2 regions of the Rhodoferax sp. GW821-FHT07G04 genome follow, and region 2 is predicted to be linked to the other one. Evidence: predicted binding sites of a transcription regulator. Region 2 holds the regulator's gene; the other holds the start of a gene.
The links. The regulator FNR, encoded in region 2, switches genes on or off when oxygen is low (the NO sensors DNR and NnrR bind a similar motif). The targets are predictions, from matches to a motif close to TTGATNNNNATCAA.
Positions count from the first base shown of each region.

Region 1 (4,418 bases), on a different contig from region 2:
AATGCCATAGACGCCATGCGGGGCAAGCCCGTGCGTTTGCTTACCGTGCATGCGCGGCCAGACGGAGACCGTGTGCGGGTCCGCGTCGAAGACACGGGTGGTGGCATGTCCGATGAATTGCTGGCGCGCTTGTTCGAGCCCTTTTTCACCACCAAGGCCAGCGGCGAAGGGCTGGGCTTGGGGCTGGTGATTTCGTTCAACATCGTGCGCGAATTTGGCGGTACGCTGCGCGCTAGCAGGGGTAGCCAGGGCTTGGTATTCGATTTCGATCTGGCGCTCGCGCAGGGAGAGAACCATGTTTGAGGGTTTCAAGGTTGTGTTTGTGGAGGACGACGCTACGGTGCGGCGCAGCCTGGCCCAGACACTGGAGTTGACCGGCATCGAGGTGGTGGCCTGCGATTCCGCAGAGGCCGCACTGCCGCACCTGTGGGTAGGCCTGCAAGGCATTGTTATCAGCGACATTCAGCTGCCGGGCATGACGGGCCTGCAATTGCTGGAGCAGGTGGGCGGCATCAACCCTGCGATACCGGTCATCTTGATCACCGCCCATGGCGATGTGGCGATGGCAGTGCAGGCCATGCGCGCCGGTGCCTATGACTTTCTGGAAAAGCCGTTCTCACCCGAGCGCTTTGTAGAGACCGCGCAGCGGGCCATGGAAAAGCGCATGCTGAGCATGGCCGTCGAAGACTTGCGCGCCCAACTGCAGCAAAAGAATGGGATTGACGTCGCGCTGCTCGGCAACTCCGCGGCCATGGTTCGGGTGCGGGAGCAGGTGCTGAAGCTGGCCGCCACATCCGCCGATGTGATGATCGTCGGTGAAACCGGCACCGGCAAGGAACTGGTGGCGCGCTGCCTGCATGATTTCAGCAAGCGCCGGGACCGGCATTTTGTTGCGCTCAATTGCGGTGGGCTGCCCGACACGCTGTTCGAGAGCGAGCTGTTTGGTCACGAAGCGGGGGCCTTCACCACGGCCAGCAAACGGCGCATCGGCAAGATCGAACACGCCAATGGCGGCACCTTGTTGCTCGATGAGATTGAAAGCATGCCGCTGCTGTTCCAGGTCAAGCTGTTGCGTGTCTTGCAAGAGCGAAAGGTGGAGCGCCTAGGCTCCAACGAAGAAGTGCGCGTGGATCTGCGCGTTATCGCGGCAACCAAGAGCGACCTCTTGGCACTGAGCCGCGAGCAAAAGTTTCGCAGCGACCTGTACTACCGATTGAACGTGGCGGTGCTGCAGTTGCCACCTTTGCGGGAGCGCAAGGAAGATGTACCACTGCTGTTTGAGCATTTCGTGGCGCAGGCTGCCCAGCGCTATGGATGTGAGGTGCCCCAGCTGACCGGTCCCCGCATGCAAGACCTGTTGGCCCACGACTGGCCCGGCAATGTGCGCGAGGTCCGCAATGTGGCGGACCGTTTTGTGCTGGAGCTGCCGCAGGCGGGTGAGGGGGCTGCGGCGGTTGCGGAAGAAGCCCGCGCATCGACCCTGGTGCAACAGATGGACGAGGTTGAAAAAGTGCTGATTGAGCAGGCCCTGCGCGAGCACAAAGGCCGCCCTGTGGCCGTGGCGCAGGCCCTGGGCATTGCCAAGAAGACGCTGTACGACAAGCTGCACCGGCACGGGCTGTCCATCGATAGCTACCGCTAGCGCGGGGCGGTTTTGCCGCCGGGCCGCCCCAAGGCGAAACACGGCCCCCTCGGGGGGCAGGGCGCCACACGCAGTAGGCAACCGTGGGGGCAAATTACTACTCGTAATGCTTGGGGTCGCTGGAGTCGCTGGGCGCCGCAATGGCGCGCTTGAGCGCCGCACTCATCGGCAGTTGCAGGTTGATGCCCTTGGGCGGGATGGGTGACTGGAACCATTTGTCGTAAATGGTGTAAATCTCGCCGCTGCGGAACAGGCCGATTAGCACGTCGTCCACCAGTTGCTTGAACACGGTGTCGTCTTTGCTCATCGCAATGCCATAGGGCTCGATGGACAGGCTCTCGTCAGATATGGCGTAGTCGGCCGGATTTTTGGCGTTGACGATCAAACTGCGCAACAACACATCGTCCATCGCGTAGGCGACCGCGCGGTCGGTCTCCACCATCTGGAAGGAATCTGCATCTTCCAGGCCGGCCAGAATTTTCATGTCCAGCTTGCGCGCCTGGTTGACCTCTTGCAGATAGCGGATGCTGGTGGTGCCCACGGTGGACGCGACCGGCTTACCCTGCAGGTCCCGCAGCGACTGGATGTCGGACGACTTCTTGGCCAGCAAGCGGCTGACCGCGACGAAGGTGGTGACGGAAAAGGCCTGGCTCTTCTGCCGCTCTTGTGTGTTGGTGGTGACGCCGCATTCCAGGTTCAACGTGCCGTTGACCACCAGGGGAATGCGTGTGGCCGATGTCACCGGCATCAGCTTGACCTGCAGGTTGCGCAGCTTCAGCCGCTGCTTGACCACATCCACCACGCGGTAGCACAGGTCCATGGAGTAGCCAATGGGGTTGAGCTTTTCATCCAGATAGGAAAAGGGCACCGAACCCACGCGGTAGCCCAGCACGATGACGCCCGTTTGCTCGATCTTGTTCAGGGTCGACGAACCCTGGGCCCAGGCGCTGGACGCGAACAGTACGGCAGCGCACGGCAGCGCCGCCGCCCAACGGAGAAGTGCCGAGGCTTTGCGTTTCATCGGCGGGATGCTAGCACGCGGGTCCCAAGTGCCCGTAAAGCGTGGGTGTTGACCTAGGTCAAGTCGCTATTCAAGCAGCGATCCTATAGTCGGGCTCTCTCTATTTTGGCGGTGCACTGCACCGTTCACCCGCTATCCCCATGCCCATTGAACTGTACCGTGACGCCCACCATGCCTGCCTGATGTTTACCGATCTGATTGATGGCGATGCGCAAGCGGTGCAGTCCAATCAGTTTTTGATCATCGATCACGGCACCGGCGCCATCATCGATCCGGGTGGCAACCTGGCGTTCAACGAATTGTTCATGGGGCTTAGCCGCCACTTCAGCCCGCAAAACCTGAGCTACCTGTTCGCCTCGCACGCCGACCCGGACATCATCGCTTCGCTGGACCGCTGGATGACGTCCACCCCTGCCAAGCTGGTGATCTCACGCGTGTGGGAGCGGTTCGCTCCGCACTTCACCAAGGTGGGCAAGACCGACAACCGCATCATCGGCGTGCCCGACCAGGGCGGGCGCCTGCCGCTGGGTGCGAATGAGCTGTGGGTGCTGCCCGCGCACTTTCTGCATTCCGAGGGCAATTTCCATTTCTACGATCCGGTCAGCCGCATCCTGTTCACCGGAGACTTGGGCGTGTCCCTGACCAGCGGCCAGGAGGCGCAGACACCCGTAACCAGCCTGGCTGCCAGCATTCCCCGCATGGTGGGTTTTCACAAGCGCTACATGGTGTGCAACAAGGTGCTGCGTCTGTGGGTCAACATGGCCAGCAAGCTGGACATCAGCATGCTGGTGCCCCAGCACGGAGCGCCCATCACCGGCCCGGCGATTGCCGAGTTCTTTGACTGGGCGGAGAACCTGTACTGCGGCGTGGACCTGTTTGACGAGCGCAACTACCAACTGCCGGAAGGCCGTCTGGTGGTTTGACGGCCTTGGCTACAGTCTCATCCAGTAATGCGCTCCTAATTTGGTAGCGTTGCCGTTATATTCGACGGGGGCTAGCGGCTGAATTTTTATAAGCGTTTCCGGCTGGCGGCCCGAATGTCCGCCTCATCAGCTCTGAGGCTGCGATACTCCAGGAACCCGGTCGAATTCCCGGCCCATTCCCCCCAATCGTCTGGAGTCCCTTGCATGCGTCGTGTGTTCTGTGCCCTGTTGATGGCGGCCCTTTCGGCGGCCGCGTTTGCCAAGCCGTCGGAGAGCGAGCGTTTCAACCAATGGCTGGACACCCAGTGGGAAGAAACCCTGCAGCGCGATCCTATTCTGGCCACCTCTTTGGGTGATCCGCGCTACAACGCCCGTCTGGTCGACGAGACCACGGCCGCATGGCGGGCTGAGCACAAACGCTACCTGCAGCGCCAACTCCAGCAGCTCAAGGGCTTCAATCCCAAAGCCTTGGGCGACAAAGACCGGCTGTCCTACGGCATCCTGAAGCGCGATGTGGAAGAGGCCCTGTCGGCCGAGCGTTTTCCCGAATGGATGTTGCCCATCAGCCAGACGGGCGGCCTGCCCAGTTTTATGGCGCGCCTGGGCTCGGGCAAGTCGTTGCAGCCGTTTCGCACCACCCAGGACTATGACGATTGGATGCAACGCCTGAGCCTGGCCGTGCCCATGGTGGACGGCATGATCGCCAATATGCGGGTGGGCCTATCCAAGGGCGTGACACAACCGCGTGCCGTGGTGGACAAGGTGTTGCCGCAGCTTGCGGCCCTGATCGTTGCGGACCCGGAGCAAAGCATTTTCTGGGGGGCTATCCAGG
Region 1 is NZ_JBWKQD010000008.1:35,493-39,910, forward strand. It holds gene AC07OO_RS25100 (sensor histidine kinase) at 1-303, shown strand, start outside; gene AC07OO_RS25105 (sigma-54-dependent transcriptional regulator) at 296-1,642, shown strand; gene AC07OO_RS25110 (amino acid ABC transporter substrate-binding protein) at 1,740-2,663, opposite strand; gene AC07OO_RS25115 (oxygen-binding di-iron domain-containing protein) at 2,804-3,586, shown strand; gene AC07OO_RS25120 (DUF885 domain-containing protein) at 3,791-4,418, shown strand, end outside.
Region 1: a site for FNR is predicted at 2,712-2,725, ahead of AC07OO_RS25115 (oxygen-binding di-iron domain-containing protein). Genes of this name have one in related genera too.

Region 2 (4,418 bases):
GCAGGACTTCATTTATCTCACGGGCATTCTGGTCATCTCGGCGCTGTCGCTATTCTTGTTCACGGCGGTGGCGGGGCGTCTGTGGTGCGGCTATGCCTGCCCCCAGACCGTCTATACCGAAATCTTTCTGTGGCTGGAGAAGAAGACTGAAGGTGATCGCACGGCCCGCATGCGCCGCGACGCAGGCCCGCGCAATGCAGACTGGCTGCTGCGCAAATCCGTCAAGCACTTGCTGTGGCTGGCCTTGGCAGGCTGGACTGGCCTGACCTTTGTGGGCTACTTCACGCCCATACACGAACTGGCGGCCGAATTCGTGCAACTCAACATGGGCTCGTGGGAGGTCTTCTGGGCGCTGTTCTACGGCTTTGCCACCTATGGCAATGCCGGCTTCATGCGCGAGCAGGTCTGCCTGCACATGTGCCCCTATGCGCGCTTCCAAAGCGCCATGTTCGATGCTGACACCCTGGTTGTCACCTACGACCAGGAGCGCGGCGAGCCCCGTGGCGCGCGCTCGCGCAAGGCAGACCTGCTGACGCTGGACCTGGGCGCTTGCGTGAACTGCAGCCTGTGCGTGCAGGTCTGCCCCACGGGCATCGACATCCGCGAAGGCCTGCAGTACGAATGCATTGGTTGCGGCGCCTGCGCCGATGTGTGCGATGGTGTCATGGACAAGATGGGCTATCCCCGTGGGCTGATCAAATACTCCACGCAAAATGCCATCCAGCAGCACTGGACCAAGGGTCAGATTGTGCGCCGCGTGCTGCGCCCGCGGGTCATGGTGTACACCGCCATCCTGGGCGCCGTGGTGGTGGCCATGGTGGTCAGCCTGGCATTGCGCACGCCGTTCAAAGTGGATGTGGTGCGCGACCGCGGCGTGTTGGCCCGCATGGTGGAGGGTGGCCGTATCGAGAACGTCTACCGCCTGCAGATCATGAACGCGACCGAGGCCGCGCAGCCATTTGCCATCGCGGTGGAAGGCCTGCCGGGGCTGGCCGTGGTGTCGGATGCGCAGGTGAACGTGGCGTCCACCCAGGCCCGCTGGGTTGCCGTGCGGGTGCAGGCCCCGCCCGATGCAGCCAGCCCAGGTTCGCATGCCATCCGTTTTGTGGTGACCGCTCCGGCATCGGTGGGCCGGGTGGTCGAGAAGTCCGTTTTCATCGTTCCCCGTTGATGTTTACCCGCCCACAACTACGCCGTAGAGGAGGCTTTATGCAACACATTGATCTGACAGCGACACCTGACGATGAACGCCTGCGCGCCTGGTGGCGGTACCCCCACGTGTGGATGGTCATTTCCGGACCGGCCCTGGTGGTGGTGGCTTCGTTTGTGACCTTTTACATCGCGGTCGCGGGCCAAGACCCGGTGGTGGAGGAAGACTACTACCGCAAGGGCGTGGAGATCAATAAGAGGCTGCGAGGCCCTAGCGCCGCCAGCCTGGCGCCCGCCACCCAGGCCCGTAATCACGCAGCCACCGGCGTGCAGACAGCGCGGTAGGCCGACATGCTGCGCCAACGCCTGATGTGGATTGTGTGGCCGGCCTTTTTGATGGCTGGCGTGCTGGAGGTGCTGGTCTTCGCGATGGTGGACCCGCAAGATGTGCATTGGTTCGGCGCGCCAGTGGAATGGTCGCGCCAGGCCATCTACACCGCCGCCTTCTTTGTGTTCTGGGGCATCACCACGCTGTCGGGCGGTTTGACCACGCTGCTGGCCATGTCACCGTTTGAGGTGAACCGTTGCCCCTTGCCACCACACGGCCGGCCCGACGGCTGCCCCAAGCAGGGCCGCTGCTGACTGCGCGCGTTTGGCTCAGCAGTCCCTGGAGTTGACCAGGGCGCGGAGGGCCTCGCTGTTGAGCACGCGGATGTGGCGCTGCTTGACTTCGATCAGGCCGTCTTCGACAAACTTGGAAAAAGTGCGGCTCACGGTCTCCAGCTTCAGGCCCATATAGCTGCCGATCTCTTCGCGGGTCATGCGCAGCACCAGTTCGGATTGCGAAAAACCCCGCGCATGCAGGCGCTGCATCAGGTTCAGCAAAAAGGCGGCGAGCCGCTCTTCGGCCCGCATGCTGCCCAAGAGCAGCATGACGCCGTTTTCGCGCACGATCTCACGGCTCATGATCTTGTGCACATGGTGCTGCAGCGCATTGACCTCGCGCGAGAGCTCTTCTATGCGGTCAAAGGGCATGACGCAGACCTCGGCGTCTTCCAGCGCAATCGCGTCGCAGGTGTGCACGTCGTGGACGATTCCGTCCAGGCCCATGACCTCACCGGCCATCTGGAACCCCGTCACCTGGTCTCGGCCGTCCTCGGTGGCGACGCAGGTCTTGAAAAAGCCGGTGCGGATGGCGTAGAGGCTGCCAAATTTCTCGCCATTGCGAAACAGGTAGCCGCCGCGCTTGACCTTGCGCCGGCTGGCCACCACTTCGTCGATGCGGTCCAGCTCAGACGCTGTCAGCCCCATGGGCATGCACAGCTCGCGCAGGTTGCAATTGGAGCAGGCCACTTTGATGGACTGGGCGGCGATGCTGGTGGGTGGGGTAGGGGGGCGGCTTTCTAGCATGGCTGGCAAGGGGGCAGCAAAGGGGACAAGTTGGTGCCCAGTTTACCCCCGACTTTCTTACCCCCGACTTTCACAAGCCTTGATGCACATCAAGCCGCCCTGGCGTAATTTGCCGCACAGTCCTGTGTAACCGTTCAGGAGTTTGCTTGTATGACGACGTTTGCCCCCGAGACCGCATCCGCTGGGACCGTATCCACCGAGATGCTCAAAAGGTATGACGTGCCCGGCCCGCGCTACACGTCATTCCCCACCGCCGACCGTTTTGTGGAGGCCTTCACGGCTGACGACTATGCCCGCGCGCTGGACCAGCGGCGCGATGGCTTGGCGGCGCGGCCCCTGCCACTGTCGGTCTATGTGCACATTCCGTTTTGCGAATCGCTGTGCTACTACTGCGCTTGCAACAAGATCATCACCAAACACCACGACCGTGCAGGCCCCTACCTGCGCTACCTGAGCCGCGAGGTGGACCTGCACACCCAGCGCCTGGGCGTGGGCCAGGTCATCAGCCAGCTGCACCTGGGCGGCGGTAGCCCTACCTTTCTGAACGATGCCGAACTGCGTGAGCTGATGGCCATGCTGCGGCGCAACTTCACGTTGGCGCCGGGCGGCGAATATTCGATCGAGGTGGACCCACGCACCGTGGATGCGGCGCGGCTGGATACCCTGGCCAAGCTGGGCTTCAACCGGCTGAGTTTTGGCGTGCAGGACTTTGACCCCGCCGTGCAACAGGCCGTGCACCGCGTGCAACCGGCGGACCAGGTGTTTGCGCTGGTGGAGGCCGCGCGTGCGCGGGGCTTTGAGTCCATCAATGTGGACCTGATCTATGGCCTGCCGCGCCAAAGCCCGGAATCGTTTGACCGCACGCTGGCCCAGGTCAACGCGCTGCGCCCGGACCGCATCGCCCTGTATGCCTATGCCCATCTGCCGGAGCGCTTCAAGCCACAACGGCGTATTGCCGTGGTAGAGCTGCCCAGCGGCGGGGCCAAGCTGTCCATGTTGTCGCGCTCGCTGGATGCCTTTCGGCAAGCGGGCTATGTCTATGTGGGCATGGACCACTTTGCGCTGCCCGACGACGCGCTGGCCGTGGCCAAGCGCCAGGGGCGGCTGCACCGCAATTTCCAGGGCTACAGCACCCAGCCCGATTGCGACCTGATTGGCCTGGGCGTGTCGGCCATCGGCCGCATCGGCGCGACCTACAGCCAGAACGCCAAGACCATGGAGGAGTATTGCGACTTCCTGGACCAAGGCCGCTTTCCGGTGGTGCGGGGCCTTGCCCTGACGCGCGACGACCTGGTGCGCCGCGCCGTCATCATGGCCCTGATGTGCCAGGGCGAGCTGGACTTTGAAGCCGTGGAGGCCGCCCACCTGCTGGACTTCGGCAGCTACTTTGCCAAGGAGCTGCAGGACTTGCAGCTTTTGGTGGAGCAGGGCATGGTGGAGATCAGTGCCACGGGCATCACCGTCACCTCTCAGGGCTGGTTCTTTGTGCGGGCCGTGGCCATGGTGTTTGACCGCTATCTGCAGGCCGACCGCACACGGGCCCGCTTTTCCAAGATCATCTGAGACGAGGCAGGCACCATCGCATGCAGACTTCTCTGGCACTGACGGCATTGTTGATGGGCGTGGTGGGCGGGCCCCATTGCGTGGCCATGTGCGGTGCGGCCTGCGCCGGCATAGGCCAGGTGGCCGGCGCCCGTAAGCGGTCTGCGCTGTTGCTGTTTCAGGCCGGGCGGGTGGCGGGTTACTCGGCTCTGGGCGGTTTGGCCGCGGCATCCCTGCAGGGGCTGGGGTGGTTGACGGTGCAGTCCGCCGCACTGCGCCCGGTGTGGTCGCTGTTCCATGTGGCGGCCCTGGTGCTG
Region 2 is NZ_JBWKQD010000005.1:97,076-101,493, forward strand. It holds gene ccoG (cytochrome c oxidase accessory protein CcoG) at 1-1,171, shown strand, start outside; gene AC07OO_RS21580 (FixH family protein) at 1,210-1,494, shown strand; gene AC07OO_RS21585 (hypothetical protein) at 1,501-1,791, shown strand; gene fnr (fumarate/nitrate reduction transcriptional regulator Fnr) at 1,807-2,559, opposite strand; gene hemN (oxygen-independent coproporphyrinogen III oxidase) at 2,710-4,122, shown strand; gene AC07OO_RS21600 (sulfite exporter TauE/SafE family protein) at 4,143-4,418, shown strand, end outside.